DNA from 4 places in the Exiguobacterium sp. s78 genome. Region 3 is predicted to be linked to each of the others. Evidence: riboswitches for the same ligand, from Rfam matches in the RefSeq annotation. Region 3 holds a riboswitch; each other region holds the start of a gene.

Region 1 (7,319 bases), 450 kb from region 3:
GTCCTATCAATTATTCCCAATCCTCTGAAGATATTTATATCGCAGCATCTCAAATCCGACGCTTTAATCTACGTAATGGTGATGTCGTCACAGGTAAAGTCCGTCCGCCGAAGGAAAACGAACGGTTCCAAGGATTACTTAGCGTGGAAGCCGTCAACGGTGAAGCACCGGATACAGCCCGTAACCGTCTATTCTTCCCGGCACTGACACCGATCTATCCGGATCGTCTAATGCGACTTGAGACAGAACCACGCCATCTATCCGTTCGTGTCATGGATATGATCGCACCGGTTGGGTTTGGTCAACGTGGTTTGATCGTCGCACCACCAAAAGCAGGGAAGACATCACTCCTCAAAGAAATCGCAAATTCGATTCAGGAGAATCATCCGGATGTCGAACTGATCATTCTCTTGATTGATGAGCGACCTGAGGAAGTAACAGATATTGAGCGCTCGGTTCCGGGAGCAGACGTTGTCAGCTCGACGTTTGACGAAACACCAGACAACCACGTCCGGATTTCTGAGCTTGTCCTCGAGCGGGCGATGCGACTCGTCGAACACAAGAAGGATGTCGTCATCTTGATGGATTCGATCACACGTCTAACACGGGCCTATAACTTAACGGTACCGCAAAGCGGTCGGACGCTCTCAGGGGGGATCGACCCGGCTGCGTTCCATAAGCCAAAACGATTCTTTGGGGCAGCGCGAAACATCGAACACGGTGGTAGTTTGACGATTCTTGCGACAGCTCTCGTTGAGACAGGATCGCGCATGGATGACGTCATCTATGAGGAATTCAAAGGGACGGGCAACATGGAGTTGCATCTTGATCGTAAGCTGTCAGAGCGTCGGATCTTCCCAGCGATCGACATTCGGAAGTCCGGTACACGGAAGGAAGAACTGTTGCTTCCGAAAGAGCAACTCGATGCGCTTTGGACGATTCGCCGGACGATGAATGAGTCGAACGAGTTCGTCGATACGTTCCTGCGTAAGATTCGCGATACGAAAAATAATGAAGAATTTTTCGTTGAACTCGAGAAAGAAAAGAAGAAGACGGTCCGACGCGCACCGGCTAAACCGCGTACCGTCAAGAAGGAAACGACGACGGAAAAATAACTATTGCGACGCGTAAAAAAATCGTTTAGTATAGGAAGGTAACTTACTCTGGCTCAGCAAATGAACCAGGGCGGAAGGAGAGAAATCAACCATGAAACAAGGAATTCACCCTAACTACAACAAAGTAGTATTTATGGATTCAACGACTGAGTACAAATTCTTAAGCGGTTCTACTCGTTCTTCGAACGAAACGATCACTTGGGAAGATGGTAACGAGTACCCACTCATCCGTGTGGATGTGTCTTCAGACTCGCACCCATTCTACACAGGTCGTCAAAAGTTCAATGCGGCAGATGGTCGTGTCGATCGCTTCAACAAAAAATACGGCCGCAAGTAATCACTTGTTGGTTCTTAAAAAAACAGCCTGCCTCCATTATGGAAGCAGGCTGTTTTTGTATAGACTGAATTGTGAACGATACGCGAGATACGTCTTCAAGACGAAGGAGAAGGCGATTCCACCGGCAATCCCGATTAAATACGGCATGACTTCCGGATGTGCCAAGATATAGTCCATGACTTTGTGGAACGAGAGATGACGACCGACGAAGTAGCCGGCGCCTAAGAACACGCTGATCCAAATCAACGCACCTGTATACGCATAACTCGCAAACACGCGAAACGGCATTTTCGAGACACCTGCAAAAAAGGCGGAGAGTTGGCGGAGACCAGGTATGTAGTAACCGATGATCAAGACCGATTTCCCGTAACGACGAAATCCGGCTTCAGCGGAAAGAATATGTTTTTCTGAGATACGCATTTTCGGTCCGACGCGGTGTAATAGTGGCATACCGAGTTTTAATCCGAGTAAATAGCTGATCGTCATCCCGATACAACTGCCGGCGTAAGCGGCGAGAATCGTACCGACGAGTGGTAGATTGCCTTGATGCATCCAAAAACCGGACAGGACGAGCAGGGTCTCATCAGGAACCGGCAATCCCACGATACCACCTGCGAGAAGGACGGAGAGACCAAGGGCACCATATTGGTGCAGGATGTCATGTAAGAGATGATGAATCGGGGACACCTTCTTTCGTGAGAGTCTTCTTCTTCAGTGTACAGGAAATAGGGGACGGTTGGAATGAAAGGACAAAAATTCTAGGTAAAGAAAAAATGAATTTTGATTTCCGGAAGTCAACCCTTTTTCTCGATACCGTTTCGGGCTATACTCGTTAAAGTGACTATTTTTAGAGGACGGTGTCGGACGATGATGCATGTAATAAATCAGTACGGCTGGATCGAAGTAATTTGTGGCAGTATGTTTTCCGGGAAATCGGAAGAGTTGATTCGTCGTGTCAGACGGGCGCAGTACGGCAAACTGCCCGTTCAAGTATTCAAGCCGGCAATCGACGACCGGTACCATGAAGAGCATGTCGTCTCTCATATCGGCAACTCCGTCGTGGCGATTCCGATGGCGACGAGTCGTGATCTCTACGCAGCAGTAGCGGAGGAAACACAAATCGTTGGAATCGATGAAGTTCAATTCTTTGATGATGAGATCGTACAAGTCATCGAAGCACTCGCACAAGACGGAAAACGTGTCATTTGTGCGGGTCTTGATCAAGATTTCCGGGCAGAGCCATTCGGCAAGATGCCGGAATTACTGGCGCGCGCAGAATTCGTGACGAAGCTGCAAGCCATCTGTCTTTCATGTGGTGATCCGGCTTCCCGAACACAACGGTTGATTGATGGAAAACCAGCGAACTACGATGATCCGATCATTCTAGTCGGCGCTTCAGAATCGTATGAGCCACGGTGCCGCCATTGCCATGAGGTGCCTGGAAAACCGAAGCCGCTCCAATCGGTGCAGCACCAAGAAAATTAAAAAAGACGAACCGGTCGCGGTCGTCCTTTGATGTAACAGCTATTCGCTTCTAAGTGAATAGCTGTTTTTTTATTATCCCGTTTCCTGTGAGAACCGGCTTGAGCGTTCGATAAAACGGATCGTCTCACGAACGATCAAATCCTGATCATGATCGAGGGTCGCGACGTGGTACGAGTTCAGTAAACAGTAGCTTCGTTTATCATTCGTTCCGATGTGCTGATGCAGATAATCCGAGCTCGACGGCGGAACGACGTGATCGGTCGCCGAGTAGAGAATTAATGTCGGCAGAAGGATCGATCCGAGGCGTCCTTTCGTCTCATCCATCAGACGGACGAGTTCGAACGCACAACGACTTGGAACGAGGTCATAGATGATTTCGAAAGCAGACCGTTTGATGTCCGGTGCGCCTTCTGGTAAATACTCTGGACCGTCCTCGAACGAAAGTGCTTCATAGGATGGAACGGAGAGTGCGGCATTGATCGTAATGATGCCGGCGAACGGAATGCCGTCAGCGGCGAGTGACAGTGCAAGCGTCGCACCCATCGATTGACCGATGACGAAGACTTGATCGCATGTTTCTTGTAAACGTTCATAGCCGTCTTTCAGGCTTTGCTTCCAACATCGAGCAGTCGATTGTTCAAACTCGCGGACGTTCGTTCCATGTCCACGTAAGCGCGGGGCATAGACGGTAAAACCTTCAGCAGCGAATGCTTCACCGACGTCGCGGACACTTTGCGGAGTGGCATTAAAACCATGACAGATTAGAATGCCGATCGATCCCCCTTGAAAATAAAACGCTTCAGCACCAGTCAATACAGGATAGTTCATCATTACTATTTTTCCTCCATTCATGAAAAAAACTCGTCGACGTCACTGCTTGGACGCCCACGAGTTTTTCACCGTATCATCCAAAGCCGCGCTTTGCTGGTCGGAGCACCTTACAGATTGCAGGTTGCCGTGAAGTCATAGAGCCAGGTCTCTCGTTCACTCTTGATAAATATCATATTGGAATTGTCGGAATAATCATTGAAACGATGGTAGCACGACCAAAAATGACTTGTCAAATCTTTCTTGACGAATCATGATCCGTTGAGTAAGCTAACTCATAACTTGTTCATCCATCGATATGCGACAAATGGATTATTTTTGCAAAGTTGGTTGACTTTTAAAGTTTCGACCCGTAATGTAAAAATTAGTTTTACGACATAAGCAACAACGCAACAACACACATACGAATTTCATACCGCAATACTTATCCAGAGAGGTGGAGGGACTGGCCCTACGAAACCTCGGCAACAGACTCATTATGAGCACTGTGCCAATTCCATCAGACAGATGTCTGAGAGATGAGTGGAGTGGATTCTGCCACTGTGCGGATCCAGGTCTCTTCTTGTTTCTCAAGAAGGGACCTTTTTTGTTGAATGAAGGGGGAAAACGGAATGATCGCATTTCATCAAGTCAAAAAAACGTACGTCACGAAAGATCAGACGATCGCAGCGCTCGACGGTGTCGACCTGACGATCGAAAAAGGCGAAATCTTTGGTGTCATCGGCTTTAGCGGTGCCGGAAAAAGTTCACTGCTCCGCTGTGTCAATCTATTAGAACGACCGACGTCAGGAACGGTGACGGTCGATGGAGAAGATTTAACGCAACTGTCTCCAAAAAAATTGCGCCATGCAAAACAACGGATCGGGATGATTTTTCAGCACTTCAATCTATTGAATGCGAACACGGTCTTTACGAATGTCGCGAAACCACTCGTTCTCGCAGGCGTCAAGAAAGACGAAATTCGCCGCCGGGTGACGGAGTTACTCGAATTCGTCGATCTCGCTGACAAGGCGGATCATTATCCGGATCAATTGTCGGGTGGGCAGAAACAGCGCGTTGGTATCGCCCGGGCACTCGCGACGCAACCTTCCGTCCTCTTATGTGACGAAGCGACGTCAGCACTCGATCCCCAAACGACCCATCATATTCTCCAGTTATTAAAACGTATCAATGCGGAGTACGGGATCACGATTCTCTTGATCACCCACGAGATGGGCGTCATTCGTGAAATTTGTGACCGGGTCGCCGTCATCGAAGCTGGAAAGTTGATCGAGTCAGGAACGGTCTTCGACGTCTTTTCGAATCCAAAGACCGAGACAGCGAAAAACTTCGTTCGCTCCGTCATGCACGACGAGATTCCAGCATCGATTCGCCAGTTGATCGAGTCCCGGAATGCGAATCCGATCTATAAGATTCATTTCCTCGGACATCACACCGGGCAGCCGCTCTTGTCACAAGTCGCGAAACGCTTTGACGTCGATGTCAACATCTTGCACGGTAGCATCACGGAGTTGCAGGAGACACCGTTTGGCACTCTGCTCGTTGAACTGATCGGTGAGCCGGCTGAAGTAAAACGAGCGTTACACTACATCGATCAGGCACAGGTGACGGTCGAGGAGGTACTTGCCCATGCTAGTTAACTACAGTGATATCTGGACAGCATTTTTACAGACGATGACGATGGTATCCGTTTCGCTCTTATTCTCGACATTGATCGGTTTACCACTCGGGATCCTGCTTGTAGTCACGCGAAAAGGCGCATTGCTTGAAAATGTCCCGCTGTTCACGTTCTTCAACAGTATCGTCAATATTTTCCGCTCGATTCCGTTCATCATCTTACTCGTCGCGATCATCCCGTTGACACGGTTGATCGTCCAGACGTCGATCGGAACCGAAGCCGCAATCGTCCCGCTCGTCTTTTACGCTGCACCGTACATGGCGCGTCTGATCGAGAGTTCTTTACTCGAAGTCGATAAAGGCGTTCTTGAAGCAGCAGAAGCGATGGGCGCAACACCGTTTCAAACGATTTTCCGCTTCCTCCTACCGGAAGCACTCGGTTCACTCATCCTGAACTTAACGATCGCGACGGTCGGCTTGATCGGGGCGTCAGCGATGGCAGGTGCGATTGGAGGCGGTGGTCTCGGTGACTTAGCGATCACCTATGGTTATCAACGATTCGACACGAAAGTCATGATCATCACGGTCGGGATTCTCGTCATCTTAGTCCAAGGCTTACAGACGACAGGCAACATCGTCGCACGAAAAATTAGAAGACATTAATCAAGGGAGCGATTCAGCCATGAAAAAAGCAGTAGCAATTGGAGCAACACTCACGACGATTTTATTTGCCGGGTGCGCAGCATCAGGAGAAGACGAAAAGACGATCAAGCTCGGTGTCAGCGGTTCAGACACACAAGTTTGGGATTATGTCGCGAAAAAAGCAGAGAAGGAAGGCATCAAAATCGAGCTCGTCAAGTTCTCCGATTATGTCCAGCCGAACATGGCACTGGCTGAGGGTGAGATCGACGCCAATGCTTTCCAGACGATTTCCTACTTCAACGCTTTCAAGAAAGAACATAACTTGAAGCTATCGCCGATTGCGACGACTGTCATCGCACCGATGGGGATCTACTCGGATAAATACAAGGACGTCAAAGACATTCCAAATGGCGGAAAAATCGCTGTTCCAAACGAAGCGACGAACATGGGACGTGCCCTCTTGTTACTGCAAGAAGCAGGTCTGATCAAGCTACCGGACGACTTCGATGGCAACGGTTCGGTCGATAAGATCGTCGAGAATCCGAAAAAGCTGAAAATCGTTCCGATCATCGCCGGGCAAACGCCACGCGTCTTACCGGACGTCGCGGCATCAATCATCAACAATGGCATTGCCGTTGACGCTGGCTTCAACCCGATCAAGGACTCGATCGTCCATGAGAACGAGACAGCACAACCATACATCAACATCATCGCGACACGGACGGAAGACAAGAACAAAAAAGAACTGAAAAAAATCGCATCGCTGTATCAACAAAAAGATGTCGCGGCCTTCATCAAAAAAGAATATAAAGGCAGTACGATCCCGACGTTCGTTCCACTGAGCGATATCGGCGAATAATTTCAAAAGGAGAGTGGATAGTATGACGACACCAGTACGCACGACATGGGTAGAGACGATTGAACAGGACATCGAACAAAAACGGGAATCGTATCTTGAGACAAGTCATCGGATTCATGCAACGCCGGAAATCGGGAACGAGGAATTCTTTGCTTCGCGGCTCCATGCGGAGCGTCTAACAGCGGAAGGTTTTACAGTAGAACTCGGCGTCGCGGGGCACGATACCGCGTTCTTCGCGAAGAAATCGAGCGACCGACCAGGCGCAACGATTGCCTTTCTTGCTGAATACGATGCGTTGCCGGGTATTGGTCACGCGTGCGGTCATAATATCATCGGCACGACGAGCGTCGCAGCGGCGATCGCGCTCAGTAAAGTACTCGATGAAGTCGGCGGGAGTGTCGTCGTGCTTGGAACGCCGGCCGAGGAAGGTGGACCG
Region 2 (7,319 bases), on a different contig from region 3:
TGAAGCGAGAACGTCAGCCAAGCGGACACTTCCGGATACGCTTCGAGAATCCTGAACAATACGACAGCTTCCTCGAGCGACGGAATCGTCTCGAATGCCAGCAGATCAGCCCCCGCTTCAATCAACGCTTCGATTCGTGGTCTATGAAAGGCTTCTAGCACATCTGCTGACACCCCATAATGACCGCGATATTCAGAACCATCTGCTAAGTAGGCACCATAAGGACCCACTGATCCCGCGATCAATACGTCACTCTTTCCGCTACGCGTGCGTGCGTTTTGCGCCAAGGTGACCGTTTGTCGAATCAGCGCCTTTGCTTCCTCTGTCGTGATATGACGTTGCTTGAATCCTTCGATACTTGCTTGATAGCTTGAAGTGATCGCGACATCGGCACCTACTTCAAAGTAGTCACGATGGACGTGTTCGATCTGTTCTGGTGCTTCGATTAAGAGACGTGCTGACCAAAGCGGATCGTTCAGGTCGAATCCCTTCTGTTCAAGTTCGGTTGCAAGGGCACCATCTAAAATAAGAAAGGGAACTTCCTGTAATCGTTGATCAACTGGATTTTTGATTCGGGACATCTTCAACACTCCGTTTCTGAGAAGAATTCGTGAACGCATGAACGATATAACAGATCACGATGAATGGAATACCACAATACAAGGCAATTCGTTGTGTCGGATCAAATCCGATACCAATCAGAGAAATCAAACAAACGACGAAAGCGGCGATCGGTACAAATGGAAAGAGTGGTGTGCGATAGACCAATTCGTCGACCGTATGCCCTTCACGGAGGAATTGTTTCCGGAAACGATACTGGGCAACGCTGATACTCATCCAAACGACGACGACAGCGAGACCGGAAATCGAGACGAGCGCGATATAGACACTTCCTGCTGCATAGATGCTAGACAGCAAGGCAAGTCCTCCGCCAAGCATGCTGAACAATACGGCTCGAAGTGGAACCCCACTTGGCGTCACCTGGGCGAAGAAGCGTGGAATCATGCGTTCGTTCGCAAGCGACCAGAGCATCCGAGAGGCGGCGTAAAGTCCAGAATTCGCTGCCGACAAGATCGCTGTCAAAATGACGAAGTTCATCACGTCTGCCGCATACGGAATTCCGATCCGTTCAAACACGGCGACGAACGGACTTTCGAGTACACCTTTCCCATCCGTTGGTAATAAGACGGCTAACACGATGATCGTACCGACGAAAAAGAGGACGAGTCGCAAAATTGTCGTCCGGATCGCAAGCGGAATCGTCCGTTTCGGATCGACTGCTTCACCCGCTGCGACACCGATTAGTTCCGTTCCCGAGTAAGCAAAGTTCACGGCAAGCATCGTCATGAAGATGACGAAAGCGCCATTTGGGAACAACCCGCCTTCGGTTAACGAAGAAAAGAATGGAGCCGGGCTACCATCTTGCAGTGGAATGAAGCCGACGATTGCTCCCGCACCGAGTAAAATGAAAGCAATGATCGTCACGACCTTAATGGCGGAAAACCAAAACTCGACTTCAGCAAACACACGAACCTTCAAGACGTTGATACCAAGGATCATCGCAGCGAACAATGCGCTGAACACCCATACAGGAATCGACGGGAACCAACGTTGCATTAAAATGCCTGCTGCCGTGAATTCTGAACCAAGGGCGACCGTCCACGTCAGCCAGTAGAGCCAGGCCACTGTATAACCGGTGCCGGGCCCGATGTACTTCGTTGCGTATTTATGGAATGATCCGGTTTCCGGCATGTGCACGGCGAGTTCACCGAGACTTAACATGACTAAGTAAACGACGACGGCCCCAATCAAATACGATAAAATCGTTCCGACACGTCCTGCTTGTTCCAACGTATAACCTGTACTTAAAAATAATCCGGTTCCAATGACACCACCTAACGACAGCATGATCAAATGACGTGATTCCATCTTGCGTCGAAATGCTCCGCTCGTTTTCATGAATCCATTTCCTCCTCATTCCACCTATTTCAAACAAAAAACGCATCCTCACGGATGCGTCGGTCGACAATTCGGAAATCTTATCGATCGGGTGCAGCACCCGCAGGAATTAGCACAGTATCTTTCGACCTGTTGCTGAGGTTTCATAGGGCCAGTCCCTCCACCTCTCTGGATAAGTATGTAATTGTTCATAACCCTATCAAGTCTTTTTCAAATTGTCAACACAATTCAGAATACTTCTATCAAAAAAACATTCCGCATCGTATCGATCCGGAATGTTTAAAGGGTTACTTTTTAGCGAATAAATCCGCTGTTTTCAAGGCTGCACGAACCGCTTTCCGGTTCAATGTTCCTTGCTGATGCTTCATTTTCTTCGTTTGGGCAGCCAGTTGCGCTTTGAGTGCCGCAATCTCTTGATCCTTTTGAGCCGTTCCTGTTTGTTTCTGCAATGCTTTGATTTTCTTATCTTTTTCAGCTAATTGTGCTTTTGTTTGTTTTTGCGCATCCGCAATCTTCTTCTCTTGTTCCGGGAAGAACCGTTCAAAACGAGCGACTGCTTCCTCAAGACTTACGCCAGAAATCGGCTGGACTGGTGGGAGCAACTCGGTTTGCGCCATTTGACGGTCAAACGGTACATTCTCAGGATAGTTCGTCTCTTGATAAATATGCTCAAGATTGTTCACGTTCAAGAAGTCAACGAAGTTGTCGAAGTTACGCGCTTGAACACGTGCCGGACTTTGGAAGTCAGCATTTGCTACGACGTCGGATAATTGTGTATCCGCTTTGATGTCGTTCGCCCAAATGTGCGTCAACTGATGGTAATCCGTCAATTCGCGCATCCGTGCATCTTTTGGAATGAGGATACTCGGCGTACCCGCAAGTGTCGCTGTGATGTTTCCGTGTAAACGAGCTCCAAAACTGAGGTCTGCTTGACCGATAAAATCAAACCATGTCTGTGCGTTCAAGAAGAAACGAACCCGATCGTTCATATAAGCAGGATCCGACATCTTCACCGGATAGTTCGTCACTGAAAGATCTGCGATCGGGTGCGTCCCTGTATACGTCAACTTCAGTTCCTTCATCCACTGTGGAATGAAGTAGTGATTCGGATACTCTTCCATCCCGCGCGTAATGAAATCAAGAACGTTTTGTGGTGCCAAACGTGACGAGTTGACCGTAATCATCGACTCAGGTGTGATGTTCGTTTCACGGATGTGCAAATCACGACCGAACGCGTACATCGAAGGACATCCGATAACGCGATGATCAATCCCTTCGCGGAAACCAAGACGTGTTAAGTATTTCGACGTGATCTCCCCGCGAAGACCTAGCATGCTCGAGCGCTCGAGAACGGCACTGACGAACGCTTTGACATCTTCATCGAATGGGAATCCACCATCTAAGTCTGGTTCAAACGGTGCACGTAACCCTACACCGATGACGACGACTGGAATTTTTAATTTTTTGATGAGACGTGTATATTTCCGTAACGTCGGTACGAATTCTTTTCGGAATGCATCCGCTAACGGAATGACATAAAGATCAAAGTTGGCATTGATTTCGTCTGCCCGTTCTTCGTCGTAATAGTAATAGTCAGGTGTAATCGTCGTACCTTCTGTCATCAACGTCCGAAAGATACTGTATTGATAGATAAGATTTCCAACGTTTCCTCCAATGGAATTATGTTTCATCAAATAAGGAGCATCGAACTGTTCGAATGGTGTCATACCTGCACGAATAATAATACGTTTCATAATGGATAAACTTCCCCTCTCGTCTGCTTCATTCGTCCTTGCAAGAAAAAATACGGAAAAATATATTATCAGTTTTTTTCAATCTCATTAAGAATAGATGAACTTTATTTCGGAAGTCAACGATTCCTAAGGGAAACAGGTCTTTCGTCATCAAAACGAAACATTAGGACTACTCCATCATTTTTCTAAAATAGAAAAAAGTGACTATTTAATCGTTTCGAGATACATGCGTAGATTTGCTTCGACTAATTTCAATGCATTCATCTGATTTGTCGTAGAAGGCTTCAATAATGCACTGAAAAAATGTTCCACTTCGACGGGCTGACCCTTTTCCATGTCACGTAACATCGACGATTTCATCGTGTCTTCCATTGCATGCATCTGTTTCAACAGCACCGCTTCTACATCGTCATTAAAGACTGCGCCTTGTTCTTCCATCGCTTGTTTCGCTTCCGCCATGACGTCTAGGATCATCTGACGCCCGACAGACTCTTGTCGAATCGGACCGATCGCTGAACGAAATAAAGTCGTCACACCCGCGAACGTTGAAATGAAGAGATACTTTTGCCACATGTCATCCATGATGTGCATCGAGTACTTCATTGGTGCTTTCGCTTTCGCAAAACGCGCTGCGATTTTCTCTAGACACGCTGTTGGTTTACCGGTTCGTGAACCAAACAACAGCCGGTGCGAAGGGCTTGTCTGTAAAATGCGCCCTTCTGCATCAAGCGTCGACTCAATGAAGCAGAGCCCTCCAAGCACCCGATCTTCTCCGAAGACTTCTGTTAACCGTCGTATGTGCTGCATGCCGTTCAACAAAGGAATGATGTACGTCTCGTTCGAAACGAATGGCGCAATGTCCTGTAAGACGTCATCTAAGTGATAGGCTTTCGTCGAAAGCAAGATGACATCAAATGCGTGATCCGGTCGCATGTCTCGTGTTATCAACTGAGGCGTGATCGTCATATCGCCATGAGGACTAGTAATGTGCAGTCCTGTTTTTTGTAGTTGTTCATATCGATTCGAACGGACGAGGAATGTCACCTGCTCCCCTTGCTCAGCAAGACGACCTCCGAAATAGCCTCCAACTGCCCCTGCACCTACAACTAACATGTTCATATGTACTATCTCCTCCTTACCCGTTCTGTGCGTTGCTTACTCCTTCACCCTAACATATTTGGAACCGATTTCCTGATTTCTGCGTGGATCGTTCCGTTTTAAGTTAAGCGTTTGCATTTTAGAAAAAAACGTATATACTAACTTGTATACAAGTATACTCACTTTAGAAATCAGGTGATTCCATGTCAGAAATGTTATACCCCTTGAAGTGGTTATCAAAAGCTTCCGCCGGAGATCGTGTTGCACACGAGCTACGGATGCGCATCATTTCAGGAAGGATTGAAAGCGGTACCATCTTATCTGAAAACAAATTAGCCTCTGATTTTTCAGTCAGTCGCTCGCCTGTCCGTGATGCATTAAAGGTCCTTGCATCCGAACAATTGATTCGTCTCGAGCGGATGGGGGCAGTCGTCGTCGGTTTGTCTGAGCGCGACATTCAGGAAATCTATGATGTCCGGCTACTCATCGAAACGTTTGTCTTCGAACGACTCGTCAAAATCGAACGGGCAGAACTCGTCCGTGAACTCAGTAAGATTCTCGAAATGATGAAGGTTGCCATCAAATACAAGGATGCCGATGAATTCTCCTTCCAGGATGTACTGTTTCATGAAACGATCATCCGCTCGATTGATCATGGATATGTCAGCATGATTTGGCAAAATCTCAAACCGGTCATGGAAAGTTTCATCCTCCTATCGATGCGGGTACGATTCGAGGAAGACATCGAAGACTTCGAACGCATCCTCGCGAACCACGCCTTGTACATCGAAGCGATCGAGACAGGCGACCGTGAACGGATGGTTGCTTCCTTACATCAGAACTTTGATGACGTCCAGGAAGTCGAAGATCTCTGGAAAACGCAACAAATGATGTCGAAAGGAGTCGATTCACATGACTGAATACATGTTAGGCGTCGATATCGGAACGACGAGTACGAAAGCGGTCTTATTTACGACAAAAGGAGAGGTCATCGGACAAACGAACGTCGGTTACCCGCTCCATACACCAAATCGTTCGACGGCGGAGCAGGATCCGGAAGAAATTTTTGATGCTGTGCTCGAATCGATCCGTTTGATCACGAAACGTCATCCGAGCATGCCACCAAAGTTCGTCGCGTTCAGTAGTGCCATGCACAGCTTGATCGCAATGGACACACAGCATCAACCATTGACTGCCTGCATCACGTGGGCGGACAGCCGGAGTGAAGCATGGTCGAACAAGATCAAGGAACAATATGGTCTATCGATCTATCACCGGACCGGAACACCAATTCATCCGATGTCACCGCTCAGCAAAATCAGTTGGCTTGTCGAAGATCGTCCGGAGCTCCACGCTCAAACGAAAAAATATGTCGGGATCAAGGAATTCGTGTTCCAAAGACTGTTCGGCAGATATGTCATCGACCACTCTCTCGCTTCAGCGACCGGTCTCTTCAACATTCATGAATTAGGCTGGGATACAGGCGCGTTACACGTCGCAGGGATCGATGCAAGCTACTTATCGGAACCCGTACCGACGACGACGACATGTACCGAACTGAATGCTGATTACGCACGACAAATGGGACTCTCCGTCGATACGCCTTTCCTAGTCGGTGCCAGTGACGGTGTTCTTTCTAACTTAGGTGTCAACGCGATTCGCAAAGGGGAAATTGCGATCACGATCGGAACGAGCGGTGCCATCCGAACGATCATTGATCGTCCGCAGACCGATGAAAAGGGACGTACGTTCTGTTACGCGCTGACCGAGGACCACTGGGTCATCGGCGGACCCGTTAATAATGGTGGAATGGTCTTACGGTGGATCCGAGACGAACTCGCTTCAGCAGAAGTCGAGACAGCAAAACGCCTTGGCATCGATCCGTACGCTGTTTTGACGAAGATTGCCGAACGCGTCCGTCCTGGATCCGACGGGCTATTGTTCCATCCTTACTTGTCCGGTGAACGTGCGCCGCTTTGGAATCCGGATGTCAGCGGTTCGTTCTTCGGTTTGACACTTTCGCACAAAAAAGAGCATATGATCCGGGCGGCACTAGAAGGCGTCATCTACAATCTCTATACCGTCTTCCTCGCCCTAATCGAGTGCATGGACGGTCCCGTGACACGGATTCAGGCAACAGGTGGGTTTGCCCGGTCCGAAGTCTGGCGCCAAATGATGGCGGACATCTTTGAATCAGAAGTCGTCATTCCGGAAAGTTTTGAAAGTTCATGTCTTGGTGCTTGTATTCTTGGACTGTATGCGACAGGGGAAGTCGATTCGTTCGAAGTCGTCTCTGAGATGATCGGGGAAACGCATCGCCATGTACCAAATGAAGAAGCGATGCATGAATATCGTCAGCTCTTACCAATTTTCATTAGTCTAGCGCGGACATTGTCTGAGGATCACAAACGAATCGCTACGTATCAACGGAGCTTGATTCAAGAAGAAAACTAACTTAATCTTTTGGGGGAAGTCATCATGCCTTTAGTCATCGTAGGAATTGGGATT
Region 3 (7,319 bases):
TTTCGTTAATCGTCTTGCGTGAGATGAAGCTTGCTAGTCCTTACGAATGGTCAAATGAGTTACTTCGGTCTTCCTTGCACTGCGCAAAACTTTGTGAGTTATTTGCGAAAGAGACGTGTACGTTAAAGCCGGAGAGTGCTTATATGATCGGTCTGTTATCACACATAGATGCGCTGTTATCTGTGGATATCGACGACATCATCGACCAACTGCCAATTGAAGATTCTCTGAAGGTCGTTCTGCAAGGAAAAGATCATCCGTTTCGGGATTGTTTAGTGCTTGCGATCAGTGCAGATCGCGGTGATTTCGATCAGTTCGAACTGCTCAGTCAACGTTTAGATGTCTCACTTCCGCGGGCCTATGCGCTACTAGCAGAAAGTCAGGAATGGCTCAAACAAAAAGAAACACATCTTCAAGAAAAAACGGATTCTGTTTTAGAGTGAAAATGAAGGGGCTGACTCAAAAAAGAATGACTCGTCTTTTCACGCCCTTTCCTCAGGCGAGACACAAGCCAGTTTTCCTGCTTCATTCCAGCAGGAAAGCGGGTCTTGTTTGTCTCTGATAGCGCATAAATGCGCTTTTTCCTGTAGGAGTTGCGTGTGACGCATCATTCTTTTTTTGTTGACCATGAATTGATTTTCTTAAGAGATGTACCGATTTCTAAACATAAAAAAAGAGCCCGAAGGCTCTTTTTTTATAGGCGTGGACCAGCTGACTTGATCGCATCCGTCGCACTTTCGAAGCGAAGGAAATTGTGTTGGAATTTCTCAGCAAGCGACCGCGCTTGTGTGTCGTATTCGTCCGGATTCGACCAGACGCGTACCGGATTGAGTAACTCGCTTGGAACACCTGGAACTTCAAGTGGCATATGAAGTCCGAAAATCGGATGTTCTTCTGTTGGAATCGTTGCGAGTGTGCCGTTGACGGCAGCATTGACCATCGTCCGTGTATACGATAGCTTCATACGACTACCTGTTCCGTAAGCACCACCTGTCCAGCCTGTGTTGACGAGATAAACAGTGACACCATGACGATCAATCAATTCGCCGAGCATCGTCGCATATTTTTCAGGCATCAGTGGAAGGAACGGTGAACCGAAGCATGTTGAGAATGTTGCTTCCGGTTCCGTGACACCGCGTTCTGTTCCGGCGAGTTTTGATGTATATCCTGATAGGAAGTGATACATCGCTTGTTCTTTCGTCAATTTACTGATCGGAGGCAAAACACCGTACGCATCGGCCGTCAAGAAGACGATCGTCTTCGGATGACCAGCACGTGAAGGAACAGCGATATTATCAATCGCTGTGATCGGATAAGCAGCACGCGTATTTTCCGTCAACGATGTGTCATCGTAATCAGGGTGACGGGCTTCGTCGAGCACGACGTTTTCAAGGACGGTTCCGAAACGGATCGCGTCAAAGATTTGCGGTTCTTTTTCGCGTGATAAGTTAACGGTCTTTGCATAACATCCACCTTCGATGTTGAAGACACCGTCGTGCGACCAACCATGCTCATCGTCTCCGATCAATTGACGGCTATCGTCTGCTGAGAGGGTGGTCTTACCAGTACCGGATAGACCGAAGAACAAGGCGACGTCGCCTTCGTGTCCGACGTTTGCCGAGCAGTGCATCGAAAGGACATTTTCTTGTGGCAAGAGGTAATTCATGACGGAAAAGATGGATTTTTTGATTTCGCCCGCATATTCGGTTCCACCGATCAAGACGATCCGGTGTTCGAATGACATGGCGATGAACGTCTCGGAGTTCGTTCCGTCAACGGCAGGATCTGCTTTGAAATGTGGCGCGTAGACGACCGTGAACGGTTCGAAGGCAGCCACTTCAGGATACTCGCGTAAAAAGAGTTGTTTGGCAAACAGGTTATGCCAAGCATATTGTGTGAGCACACGGACCGGAAGGGTGAAGTGCGTATCTGCCCCAGCAGCAGCTTCTGTGTAATAGAGCTGATCGGCTTCGTTCATGTAACGAAGAACCTTTTGCAACAATTGTTCAAATTTGTCTCCATCCATCGGTTGGTTGACATGACCCCAATCAATGTGAGACTCGCAGGAAGAATCACGGACGATGAACTTATCTTTTGGTGAACGACCTGTAAATTTCCCCGTTTCTACAGATAATGCGCCGTTCTCAGCAAGGACACCTTCTTCGTTTCGAATCGCATGTTCGACTAGTTCAGCAACAGATAGTTGTTTGAACACATGCTCTTTCTTGAGTAGTTCTTCGATATTCAGGACCGTCATCGGCATCCTGACCCCACCTTTCCCCTACGTTGGTTTTGGCTCACTGTATTTAGTATGACACATTTATTATATATGACATACTAAAGAGAGAGCAATCATTTTCTGATGCTGATTTCTATTTATCTGGAAACGCTTTCAGCATTAACAGTTTAACATCTCTTTCAAAAAGTTTCGACTAGAATTTGAAACCTTGCTTGACAGAGTAGGTACAACTTTATATCATGTAATTCGTAACGGATACTCTTATTCTGAGCAGGTGGAGGGAACAAGGCCCGAAGAAACCCGGCAACCGTCCTACATTAATTCACATATTAATGAGGGAAAAGGTGCTCTCCTGAAGCGAAGTAAACACTTCGAACGATAAGAGGGTAAAGGAAGAACGCACAACCTTTCCCTGACCATTTTTTGGACTTGGAAAGGTTTTTTTCATTTTACCGTCCCACTCAACTAGGGGAAATGAGTACACCGTCAAATTCTTTTTTGGGAGGGTCATACATGACAAACCTTAATCGCCGACTATTCACGTCGGAGTCAGTCACTGAAGGTCATCCAGATAAAATCTGTGACCAAATTTCGGATTCAATTCTTGATGCAATCCTCGCAGCGGATCCAAACGCACGTGTTGCAGCAGAAACTTCTGTTACAACAGGTCTCGTTCTCGTTGCAGGTGAGATCACGACATCCACTTACGTCGACATTCCAAAAGTCGTTCGTGAAACAATTCGTGAAATCGGCTACACACGCGCGAAATACGGTTTCGACGCGGACACATGTGCTGTATTGACATCAATCGATGAGCAATCAGCAGACATCGCTCTTGGTGTCGACCAAGCACTTGAAGCACGTGAAGGTAGCATGTCTGATGCAGAAATCGATGCAATCGGTGCAGGAGACCAAGGTCTCATGTTCGGTTATGCAACGAAAGAAACACCAGAACTCATGCCACTTCCAATCTCGCTTTCACACCGTCTCGCACGCCGTTTGGCAGAAGTGCGTAAAAACGGTCAACTCGACTACCTTCGTCCGGACGGAAAAACACAAGTCACGGTCGAATACAACGAGAACAACGAGCCGGTTCGTGTCGATACGATCGTCATCTCGACACAACACGCAGAAGAAGTCACGCTTGAGCAAATCCAAGCTGATTTGAAAGAACACGTCATCACACCGGTCATCCCGGCTGAATACATCGACGCAGCAACGAAATTCTTCATCAACCCAACTGGTCGTTTCGTCATCGGCGGACCACAAGGAGATGCTGGATTGACTGGTCGTAAGATCATCGTTGATACGTATGGTGGATACGCACGCCACGGCGGTGGAGCATTCTCAGGTAAAGATCCAACAAAAGTCGACCGTTCAGCTGCATACGCAGCACGTTATGTCGCGAAGAACCTCGTTGCTGCAGGTCTTGCAGACAAAGCAGAAGTTCAACTCGCATACGCAATCGGTGTCGCGCACCCGGTATCAATCGCGGTTGATACATTCGGTACAGGAAAACTTCCTGAAGCACAACTCGTTGAATTGGTTGCTGAAAACTTCGATCTTCGTCCGGCTGGAATCATCAACATGCTTGATCTCCGTCGTCCGATTTATCGTCAAACAGCTGCATACGGTCACTTCGGTCGTACAGATGTTGAGCTTCCATGGGAGCAAACAGATAAAGCAGCAGTTCTTGAAGAACAAGCAAAACGTTTCGTATAATCAAAAAGTCCGAAAACCCTACGCGGGTTTTCGGACTTTTTTGTTTCCGTGGAACTTTGCAGGAAACGAATGTTTTTTCTAGAAGAGGGTAAAAGTACATGAGTCGATTCGTATGAATACAAAGGGGGGTTCCGATTATGGAAATACGCGAAGCTATTCCAGCTGATGCAGGACGTATTCATGACATTGCCGTCACATCTTGGTTGGATACGTATGCAGAAATCTATTCCGAACGTTCGAAAGCGCATTTCGTGCAGGAGGCGTATCCGCAAGAAGAAGTCGTTCGTGCGATCCGGACGGCGGAAGAAGCACGGGGAGAGTATTTTTATGTCGGAATCATCGACGAGGAAATCGTCGGTTTCATTCATGCTGTTGACGTTGAGGGAACGTGGGAGATCATTCGTCTGTACGTCTTGCCGAAATATCAGCAAAACGGAATCGGACGACGGCTGATCCGTGAACTCGAACGACAAGGAGCCGTCCCACTCGAAGTCTACGTGGAAGCACGTAACTATAAAGCACGTCAATTCCTGACTTCATTTGGTTTTGAAGAACTGAGTGAGATGACGGAAGAAGTCTTTGGTCAAGCAGAATCAGTCATTCGTCTTCGCCATGTCGCCTCGTGAAATCCGTCTTGGGACGGTTTCGTGTGCGTTTGAAATAAGGTATCGTGAAAAGGAAGTATGAAGTGAAGAGGTGAGTTTGTGGTTGAACAACCAACAGGAATCATCGTGTTAGTCTATCCGTTACAACTGCGTGCCCGTCCGAGTGAAGCCTTGATTCGGGTACTCGAACGAGAATATGAAGTGTTACTCGTCGACGCACCACGTCGTATCTCGTTTGAAGAGCATGGTCAACTGTTAAAAGAAGCATTACGTGAAGCCGGGAAACGCAAGCTACCGATTCATATTGTCGCCTGTAGCATGGGCGCACTCGTCGTCAATCGCCTGTTGCAAGAATATGAATTACCGGTCGCCAGTCTGTCGTTCATTTCACCGTTGTTTGATTGGCACCCTTCGAAACAACTCGGAGGCGTCAAACAAGTCTTCGCGAGTGCATTTGATCGTTTCCGACCTGATGCGCCACTCGGTACGTTGCCGTTTGGTCAAAGTACGGAAGATACCGTTCGCATCGGTGAACTGACCTATGCACAGTACCGGGAAATCGAAGAAGAGATCGTCGTACATGACGAGGAACGAAAAAAACTGCCGCGTGTGAACTTGGCTTGTTTTTATGCACCAGACGATCAGTTCGCAGACGTCAAGTTGACGCTTGAAGTATGCCGGAAAATGGGTGGCGATCAGATTTACTTACAACGTCTACACGGCTTTCCGCATTTTAGTTTTGAACGGTTGAACACACGGTTTGCAGAAAAATTAATGTTGTTCTTTAAGCTTGTTGAGGAATGAAATAAAAAAAGTGATGCCTCTAAAAAAGGGCATCACTTTTTTGTGTCCAATCATCAGCGTACTTTTTTCTCGATTGCGATGATGAACGGTGGATGATTTTGTTGATTCAAGAAGCGATACTGGAGAACGGCAAAATTTTGCTGATCAAGGGCTGTCACGTAATCGAGGACAGCGTCGCGTTCCCGTTTTCCTTCCAGGTGACCGTGATAGACGACGAGGACGACAAGACCGCCGGGAGCGAGGACCGGGAGGAGGGCATCGAGTGCTTCGAGCGTCTCTTCACCTGTCGTCGTGATCGATTTGTCGCTTCCAGGCAGGTAGCCGAGATTGAAGACACCGGCACGAACAGGACGTTGTTCGTCCGAAAGACGGGCACCGACATGGATGTGGCTTTCATGATAAAGGTCGACGCGTGCTAACATTCCAGCTTCGTCGATACGTCGAGTCGATTCCTCGATGGCTTGTGCCTGGACGTCGAACGCAAGGACTCGACCTTCTGGACCGACGCGTTCTGCTAAAAACTGCGTATCATGTCCATTTCCGGCAGTCATGTCGACGACGCAGTCTCCGGGCTCGATAACGGACTCGAGTAATTGTTTCGTATAAGGTAGTACACGGGCAAGTGACATGGCATAGACTCCTGTTCCTATGGTCTGTTTTTCTAGTAATGGTTCAGTATGTGCAAGATTCTTTCTGCATTATATCATTTTTTGATTCGTTGACGAAAAGCGAAGTGGCTTGACAGCTAGGGGACGGATTGCGTAAAGTGGCAAGGTTGAGAATGAAATAGGAGGACCACAGGTATGCCAAAATTACCAAAAGCGGTCTGGATCCTCGTCCTTGCGATGGCCATCAATACGACGGGATCCTCTTTTTTATGGCCGTTTAATACATTATATATTCATGAATATTTAGGAGAGTCGATGACAAAAGCAGGGATGGCGTTGTTCGTCAACTCGGCCTTAGCAATCGTCGGAAACTACTTAGGTGGAAAAGCGTTTGACCGTCTCGGTGGCAAGAAGACGCTCGTCATCAGTGTCATCGGACTTGTCCTATCTTCCGTCGGCTTGTTGCTATTTCATCAGACGTACCTCGGATACGTCGCGATGCTTGGATTGATTGGATTCGTCGGTGGGATGGTTTTTCCGACGATCTACGCGATGACGGGTGTCATCTGGCCGGAAGGCGGGCGCCGTGCCTTTAATGCGATCTATGTCGCACAAAACGTAGGTGTAGCGCTCGGAACAGCTGTCAGTGGTCAAATCGCTGCCTTTTCGATTCAGTACATCTTCATCGCCAATCTTGTCCTCTACATCGCCTTTGCCATCATTTTGTTCGTCGGTTTGTCCTGGATTCAGGCACCGGCGCGGATGCATGCGGCACATGACGAGATCGAAACGACACGCACACCCCTTGCACGCGGTGCGGCACGGACGATGTTGCTCGTCTCGATTGGTTATGCCTTACTTTGGTTCGTTTATGTGCAATGGCAAGGAACCTTTGCCGTACACACGAAATCACTTGGTGTCACGATTTCTGAGTACTCGATTCTTTGGACGATCAACGGAGCGCTCATCGTTTTTGCACAACCTTTACTAACACCAATTCTTCGTTGGTTTGGAGATGACTTAAAGCGACAATTGATGACCGGTACAGGAATCTTCCTCTTGTCTTATCTGATCGTTCCGTTCGCAGGAGGATTCAAGATGTTCCTCGTCGCGATGATCATCCTGACGATTGGTGAGATGTTCATCTGGCCAGCGGTTCCTGCCATGGCAGCGAGACTCGCGCCGATCGGAAAAGAAGGAGAATTCCAAGGGTACGTCAATATTGCTGCTTCAGCGGGGCGAATGATCAGTCCGACCGTTGGAGGGTTGATCTACGATTTATCCGGTATTTCAGCGGTCTTCTTGACATTGATTGGATTGATTCTGTTAGCGGGCGTCGTC
Region 4 (7,319 bases), on a different contig from region 3:
GCAAGGATCGCGAGGACGATCCCCCAGTCGTTCAAGAATCCGAGGACAGGACGTAAACCCTTCCCTCGGTTCGTTTGTTTTGATACTACCTCATTCATCGTTGCCCTCCTCCTGTCGCATACCACAACAAGGTTTCTTCTGATGTGTCCGCCGTCTTCGTTTCATGGACGATCCGTCCATCGAACATGACGTAGATTCGGTCCGTGACGGTCAAAAGTTCATCCCATTCACTCGTCGCGTAAAGGATCCCTTTTTGTTGTTGCGCGAGTCCGTCAATCAGACGATAGATATCTTGTTTGGCTCCGACGTCGACACCTTTTGTCGGTTCGTCCAAGACAAGTACAGAAACATCGGTCAGTAACCATTTTCCGATGGCGACTTTTTGTTGATTCCCACCGGATAGTTGACCTACTTCCTGTTTCACGTCTGCCACTTTAATGCCCAGCTCCTTGACCCATTGCGATGCCTGATTTGCTTCTTTGCGACGATCCATCAGCCCCCAGCGGTTGACGAAATCATGAGCTGCCGCTGCTGTTAGATTTTCTGCGACAGAATCGGCAACGAGGATCCCTTCTTTTCGTCGTTCTTCTGGAACGAGACCGATCCCCGCTTGAATCGCAGCTTGTGGATTGCGAAGGCGATGGGCTTTTCCACCTATCCGAACCTCCCCTTCCTGAAACGGACGATCACCGAACAATGCTTTGCATAATTCCGTTTTACCGGCACCGACAAGACCCGCGATACCAACGACTTCACCTGCTTGAACCGTCAAGGAGATATCGTGGACGTCCGCATTCGTAGCACTCTCGACCGTCAATACGTTCGTTGCATTTACCCGTGACGTTTTCGCAACAGACGTAAGCTGACGCCCGAGCATTTGCTCAACGACAGCTTCCTTCGTGATGTCTGCCAAAAGATGTCGCGAGATGAGTTGACCGTCGCGCATGACCGAGATGGAGTCGCAAATCTCATATAGTTCCTGTAAACGATGCGAGATGAAGATGATCCCAAGCCCTCGTTCGGCTAAACGACGCACGACTGAAAAGAGATGGCTTGTTTCCGCCTGACTGAGAGGTGCCGTTGGTTCATCTAAAATCAAAAAACGGCGTTCTTGGACGAGGGCGCGAGCAATCAGTACGAGTTGCTTTTCAGCAAGCCGCAACTCCTCGACACGTGTCTTGACGGAAATATCCGCCTGTAATGTCGCTAACGCTTCCTTGGCACGCTGTATGTAACGGCGTTGGGATACGAAGCCAGTCATCGTTCCGTCCGTCAACAGATCGAGACAGATATTCTCAGCGACCGTCAAATACGGGACAAGCGCCACATCGACCTCTTGTTGGACGAGGTCGATTCCAATCTGTTTCGCATCACGTGGTGACGTGATGGACAACTCCTTCCCGTCGAGACGGATCGTTCCTTCGTCCGCCGTTTCCGCTCCGGATAAGACTTTCATCAACGTCGACTTACCGGCACCATTCGCACCGACAAGCGCGTGGATTTCACCGGACTTCACTTCAAACGAGACTTGTTTTAAGGCTTGCACTCCTGGAAACGCCAGTGAAATCCCAGTCATCTTCAAGTGATGATCGGTAGACGTCATTGTTTTTTATGGACGTCACGCAACCGGTCCATCCACGGTTCATTGAATTTGTCCGATGTACTCCATCCTTTGATGATCGTATCGAGATTGTACATCGTCGTATCCTGCTTCAACGCCTTCTGCTCCACGAGTTTCGCGTCGAGATCAAAGCTATCCGGTGTCTTCTCGCCAGCGATTTTCTTAGCCAGTAATCGCATGTCCGTTTGTCCAATCAAGAATGGATCCACCGCACTCGTCGAGACCCAGTTACTGCCTTTTTCACGCATCAGGTTGATATCCTGATTCGAGACATCGATCGAGATTAGCGGGATTTCTTGACGTTTATTATCCTTGAGCGATTTGTAAGCCCCTTTTGCGACTTCGTCCCACGCTCCCCAAACCGCATCAATGCTTCCTTTCGGATATTTCGCGAGAATCGCATTCATCTTCGTTGCGATATCCCCTTGGATATCTTGGAAATTTGTCGGTCCAACTGTCTCAAGCGTTTTGATCTTACCGTCTGCTTCGTACGTCTTATAGATTTCCTGACGACGATCGAGCGGGGCAAAACCTGGTCCGAACCAAAGTTTGATGACACGGACTGGCTTTTTGTCCGTCACCTTCGTCACTTCATCAAGCGATAGCTTCGCGAGTTGATGATCGTTTTGGAACGTTTCCGTCACACCTTTTAACGCCGTTCCTTTTTTCTTCGTGACCGTATCGAACGTCACGACCTTCAGCCCTTTGTCGACCGCTGGTTTAATCATGTCATAGGCGTAGTCTTCCTTACCATGCGAGATGATGAGCCCATCATAATCTTGCTGAATCGCTTGCGCGACAAGCTCCTTGAACTTGACGTCGTTACCTTCCGAAATGAACGTGCTGACTTTAAAGCCAAGCGCTTCGCCTTCACTTCGTGCGCCATCAAGGAATTGTTTCGTATGGTCGTCCGATGCTAGGTTGCGGATGACGGCGATCTTGACGTCCGATTGAACCCCTTTTGGTACATCCTTGACGACCTTCGTCGTCGTGGCTTCTCCATTCGCACAAGCCGCTAGTAACAGTGCCGGTGCTAGGACGGCGTAAGCTAGTTTTTTCATGACATATCTCCTTATCCGAGGGGTTGGAGCCCTGTTAATTGTTCAATCGTTTCTTCATTCGGTTGCGTGATGACACCAAGTTCGGTGATGATGCCCGTGATCAATGTGTGTGGTGTGACATCAAACACCGGGTTGAAGACAGCGACGCCTTCCGGTGCTGTCGCGACACCTTGGACAGTCGTCACTTCTTGCGGATCACGTTCTTCGATTTCGATCGCGTCTCCGGAAACGAGCGAGAAGTCGAACGTCGAGAGCGGTGCTGCGACGTAAAACGGAATACCAAAAGCTTGCGCGAGCAATGCCAATTGGAACGTCCCGATTTTATTTGCCGTATCTCCGTTTCGTGTAATGCGGTCGGCACCGACGATGATCGCATCGATCTGTTTTTCTTTCAGCGTATGGGCGACCATGTTGTCCGTAATTAACGTGACATCAATGCCGGCACGTTGCAGCTCCCATGTCGTCAATCGTGCTCCCTGCAGTAACGGTCGCGTCTCACTCGCAAAAACGGATAATTCGATGCCGCGTTCTTTTGCGATGTAGAACGGCGCAAGTGCCGTTCCATAAGCAGCGGTCGCAATCGATCCAGCATTACAAATCGTTAGGATCCGGTCGCCTGACTGGAACAATTCCAGTGCATGAATCCCGATTTGACGTGACGTCTGCGCATCCTGGTCGTATAAGGCGACCGTCCGTTTTTCCAACCGTTCGCGAATCTCTTCTACCGACGTCCCGTCTTGAATGATTGGATTCAACTGATTGAGTACATTTCGCAAATTGACGGCCGTCGGTCGTGTCGCGAGTAACGTCGCCGATGTCTCAAGCAAGGCTTGCTTGTAGACCGGTAGCGCCGCTTCAAACCGGTATGCTTCTTGAACGAGCACGAATCCACCGAATAAACTGATCGCAGGCGCGCCCCGGACACGTAGTTGTTTAATCGCCTCAACCGCTTGCGCGAGATCAGCAATGACTTCATAGTGCTCTTCTTGCGGTAGACGTGTCTGATCGAGAATCGTCAAGACACGGTCTTCGTAACGAATACTTTGGACGAATGTAGTCATCGGCTGAGTTCCTCCGTTACGTCAAAGTTTCGTAAATCATCGAATGTCCGGCATTCTGTACGGCGTTTGATTAACGCCGCTCCTAGACGAAGAGCGTGACGTTTCCGCTCTAAGCGTTCCGTCGTTGAATCGATTGATTCTAAATCAGCGACCGGTGCAAGACCAATCGTCCGCCGAATCAATTCGCAACCGGCAAAGCCAAGGGCATCCTGCAAGATCGTGCTCAGTACATCATCGACGAGTCCTGATGCCTGGAACGGTTCGACGGCTTCCCGTTCCCATAATGCACGGAACGTTGAAGCGAACGTCAGCCAGAACGTGTCGATGTCGCGAATCCGGGCATCACGAAGTGCTGAATAATCGGGGTATGCTGCAAAGAATAAGTGGGCGATGAACTGTCCGACATCGAATCCGAATGGACCATAAAAGGCGAATTCAGGGTCGATGACCTTCGTTTCCGTCGCCGAGGCGAAGATGCTTCCTGTATGTAGATCGCCGTGTAACAAGGCGTCCCCTTTTGTGATGAAGAGCGCTTCGAGTTTTGCGACTTCGCGTTTTAACTCATCGTCTGCCCATAGATGTGCCACCTCTTCTTCCAGTCCGGATTCAATCTCGTTCGTCTCCGCGTCATGGAACGGATCCGTGAAGATTAACTTTTCCGTGATGTCGCACAAGTCTGGATTGTAGTACGTTCGGGCGACACGTTTCTTTTCAACCGGACCAAGCGCAAAGTCCGATGTATGGAATAACGTCCGAGCGAGATAAGAACCGATATGTTCCGCAAGCAACGGATACTGTTCACCTGCGAGTAAACCGCTTCGAACGATCGTCAGATGTGAAAGATCTTCCATGACCGTATACGCCTCTTCATGACTAGCATGAAAAACACGTGGCACGAACGGTACGGCATGCCGTGCGAATTCACGGAGTGCGGATTGCTCGATCCACGCTCGTTCGAGCGATAACGGCCAGCTCTCCCCGACGACCTTCGCATATGGTAATGCTTGTTTTAAAATCAAGCGATGTTCGCCTTCTCGAATCCGAAAGACGAGGTTGAGGTTCCCGTCGCCAATCTCTTCTGCTTCGACGGCTCCATCGCCGATCAGTCCTAATGTCCGAACACGATCAATCGCGTCCTGTTCTGTGAATGCTTTATATGTCATCTCAGTTTCCCCCTATGTGATACACGAAAAAGCGCCTCTTTTCGTCATCGAAAAGAGGCGCAGAAAAGTCACTGCGTCCTCTTATCTCTCAGACGAAACGTCTGTTGGATGTAGCACCGTGCCTAGTGGTCGGTTGCTGCGGCGTCATCGGGCCAATTCCCTCTGCCAACTCGCGATAAGAGTCGTATGTAGTTGTCGTGTGTGATATTGATTTGAATCTTACGCAATCGACTTCCTCGCTGTCAAATCGAAATCAAGCAGAAACGGACATCATTTTTAAGTCATCTATAGAAAGAGTATTTTCAAAAAAATAAATTTTCTAAAAATAGTTTGACAAGTGGCGATTCTCATGTAAAAATTGCAATTAGATTTCACAATTTCATCCAATTCTTATCAAGAGCAGACGGAGGGACAAGCCCTACGATGTCGCAGCAACCGACCTTTTGGCACGGTGCTAATTCTTGCAGCTACTAAGCTGACAGATAAGAGTCCACGTTCGAATCATTCATGGTCTCTTGTCGCTGACGAGAGACCATTTTTTTGTTGAAGGAGGAAAGACATGGCTTATATCACTGCTACTTATCAATTGACTGCCCGTGATCGACTCGAGCAACGCGCTGAACAACTCGCGCTTGGTCTGACAGTCGGTTCTTGGACGGAACTGAATCATCTCGAACAACAACAACTCGCCTCGTTCAAAGGGGAAGTCGTACATACCGAAGAGCGCGATGGCAAAGGATATATCACGATTCGTTATCCAGAACATAACGTGTCGCGCGACTTTTCTGCGATTCTGACGACCGTCTTCGGGAAACTCTCACTCGACGGTGAAATCAAACTAACAGAATTGCTATTACCCGATACATTTACGTCGGACTTTCCAGGTGCGAAATTCGGGATCGAAGGGGTCCGCTCCTTGATTGGTGTCGAAGATCGCCCATTATTAATGAGCATCTTCAAAGGAGTCATCGGACGGGATTTATCGTTCCTTCGTGATCAACTCGAAGGACAACTCGCTGGTGGGATTGACCTCGTCAAAGACGATGAGATCCTATACGACAATCCGTTGACACCGACGATTGACCGGGCACGAATCGGACGTGAGGTCATCGATGCTCACTTCCACCGGACCGGTAAACGTGCGTTATATGCGATCACACTCAGCGGTCCCGTCTTTACGCTCAAGGATCAAGCCAAGCGATTGATTGATGCTGGAGCGACCGCATTCTTGCTGAATACCTTCACATACGGACTCGACGTCTTACGCGAACTGGCGAGTGATCCGGAAATCAACGTTCCGATCTTCAATCATCCAGCATATAGCGGTGCGTTGATCGCTAGCCCGAATCACGGAGTCGCAGCTCCTGTCTTACTCGGCACATTACCGCGTGCTGCTGGAGCAGACTTGACGCTATTCCCGTCTCCTTACGGCAATGTCGCTTTGCCAAAGGATGTCGCCCGTGGCATCGCGGTCGAAGCGACCCGTCTCGGTCAGACGAAATCGATCTTCCCGGTTCCTTCAGCCGGTATTCATCCTGGACTCGTCGCTCAACTCGTACGGGACTTCGGTATCGATTCCGTCATCAACGCCGGCGGCGGCGTACATGGTCATCCGCAAGGTGCTGCGGCTGGTGTCATTGCTTTCCGCCAGGCGCTCGATGCGGCACTCGCAAATGAATCCCTATCGGCGGCAGCATCGCGTCATGAAGAATTACGGATCGCCCTTGACGCTTGGGGGATCAAGTCATGACCGTACGGATTCTTTGTGACTTCGACGGTACGGTGACGACGCAAGATAACATCATCGCACTCATGCAGGCATTTGCGCCAGCTAGTGACTTCGAACCGTTGAAACGCGGCGTACTCGACCGGACGCTATCGATTCAGAGTGGTGTCGGGCAAATGTTCGCACTTCTGCCGTCTGACGGAAAAACAGCCTATCTTGACTTTTTGTTGGAGCGTGCAGTCATTCGCGACGGATTTTCGGAGTTACTTCAGTACAGTCGTCGTCAAGGAATCGATTTTTCGATCGTCAGCGGTGGAATGGACTTTTTCGTCGAACCGATCTTAGCGCCATTCCTTGAACAAGAACAGATTTACTGTAACGTCGCCGATTTCAGTGGTCCATTCGTCCATATCGATTGGCCAAACGCCTGCGATGCCCATTGCACGAACGGGTGCGGCTGTTGTAAAACGTCCGTTGCCCGGGCATTGCGCAAAGACAATGACGTCATCATCGTCATTGGTGACTCGGTGACGGACTTCGAACTCGCGAAACAAGCGGATCGTGTCTATGCCCGTGATTATCTGATCACGTTGTGTGAAGAGAACGATATCGCCTATACACCGTTTGAGACGTTCCACGACATCGTTCATGATTTAACACGAGCGGAGGTGACAACATGACATTCAT

The links. A riboswitch is a leader RNA that binds a small molecule or an ion and turns the genes downstream of it on or off. The one in region 3 is predicted to bind S-adenosylmethionine.
Region 1: another riboswitch for S-adenosylmethionine. It lies ahead of KNQ18_RS00410 (methionine ABC transporter ATP-binding protein); the one in region 3 lies ahead of metK (methionine adenosyltransferase).
Region 2: another riboswitch for S-adenosylmethionine. It lies ahead of KNQ18_RS13450 (amino acid permease); the one in region 3 lies ahead of metK (methionine adenosyltransferase).
Region 4: another riboswitch for S-adenosylmethionine. It lies ahead of KNQ18_RS13035 (2,3-diketo-5-methylthiopentyl-1-phosphate enolase); the one in region 3 lies ahead of metK (methionine adenosyltransferase).

What each region holds. Positions count from the first base shown of each region.
Region 1 is NZ_JACSNB010000001.1:66,858-74,176, forward strand. It holds gene rho (transcription termination factor Rho) at 1-1,115, shown strand, start outside; gene KNQ18_RS00390 (type B 50S ribosomal protein L31) at 1,207-1,452, shown strand; gene KNQ18_RS00395 (DedA family protein) at 1,489-2,139, opposite strand; gene KNQ18_RS00400 (thymidine kinase) at 2,323-2,937, shown strand; gene KNQ18_RS00405 (alpha/beta hydrolase) at 3,010-3,768, opposite strand; SAM riboswitch class I at 3,836-3,937, opposite strand; SAM riboswitch class I at 4,187-4,290, shown strand; gene KNQ18_RS00410 (methionine ABC transporter ATP-binding protein) at 4,377-5,405, shown strand; gene KNQ18_RS00415 (methionine ABC transporter permease) at 5,395-6,045, shown strand; gene KNQ18_RS00420 (MetQ/NlpA family ABC transporter substrate-binding protein) at 6,065-6,883, shown strand; gene KNQ18_RS00425 (M20 family metallopeptidase) at 6,906-7,319, shown strand, end outside.
Region 2 is NZ_JACSNB010000003.1:67,177-74,495, reverse strand. It holds gene mmuM (homocysteine S-methyltransferase) at 1-581, opposite strand, end outside; gene KNQ18_RS13450 (amino acid permease) at 556-1,959, opposite strand; SAM riboswitch class I at 2,037-2,138, opposite strand; gene KNQ18_RS13445 (polysaccharide pyruvyl transferase family protein) at 2,247-3,713, opposite strand; gene KNQ18_RS13440 (ketopantoate reductase family protein) at 3,918-4,832, opposite strand; gene KNQ18_RS13435 (GntR family transcriptional regulator) at 5,015-5,731, shown strand; gene gntK (gluconokinase) at 5,724-7,265, shown strand; gene KNQ18_RS13425 (GntP family permease) at 7,290-7,319, shown strand, end outside.
Region 3 is NZ_JACSNB010000001.1:511,987-519,305, forward strand. It holds gene KNQ18_RS02545 (EAL and HDOD domain-containing protein) at 1-443, shown strand, start outside; gene pckA (phosphoenolpyruvate carboxykinase (ATP)) at 695-2,263, opposite strand; SAM riboswitch class I at 2,498-2,624, shown strand; gene metK (methionine adenosyltransferase) at 2,753-3,961, shown strand; gene KNQ18_RS02560 (GNAT family N-acetyltransferase) at 4,099-4,587, shown strand; gene KNQ18_RS02565 (alpha/beta fold hydrolase) at 4,666-5,370, shown strand; gene mnmM (tRNA 5-(aminomethyl)-2-thiouridylate-methyltransferase MnmM) at 5,424-6,020, opposite strand; gene KNQ18_RS02575 (MDR family MFS transporter) at 6,174-7,319, shown strand, end outside.
Region 4 is NZ_JACSNB010000002.1:315,562-322,880, reverse strand. It holds gene KNQ18_RS13060 (ABC transporter permease) at 1-98, opposite strand, end outside; gene KNQ18_RS13055 (sugar ABC transporter ATP-binding protein) at 95-1,603, opposite strand; gene KNQ18_RS13050 (sugar ABC transporter substrate-binding protein) at 1,600-2,682, opposite strand; gene mtnA (S-methyl-5-thioribose-1-phosphate isomerase) at 2,694-3,743, opposite strand; gene mtnK (S-methyl-5-thioribose kinase) at 3,740-4,906, opposite strand; SAM riboswitch class I at 4,985-5,088, opposite strand; SAM riboswitch class I at 5,294-5,395, shown strand; gene KNQ18_RS13035 (2,3-diketo-5-methylthiopentyl-1-phosphate enolase) at 5,466-6,656, shown strand; gene KNQ18_RS13030 (2-hydroxy-3-keto-5-methylthiopentenyl-1-phosphate phosphatase) at 6,653-7,312, shown strand; gene KNQ18_RS13025 (methylthioribulose 1-phosphate dehydratase) at 7,309-7,319, shown strand, end outside.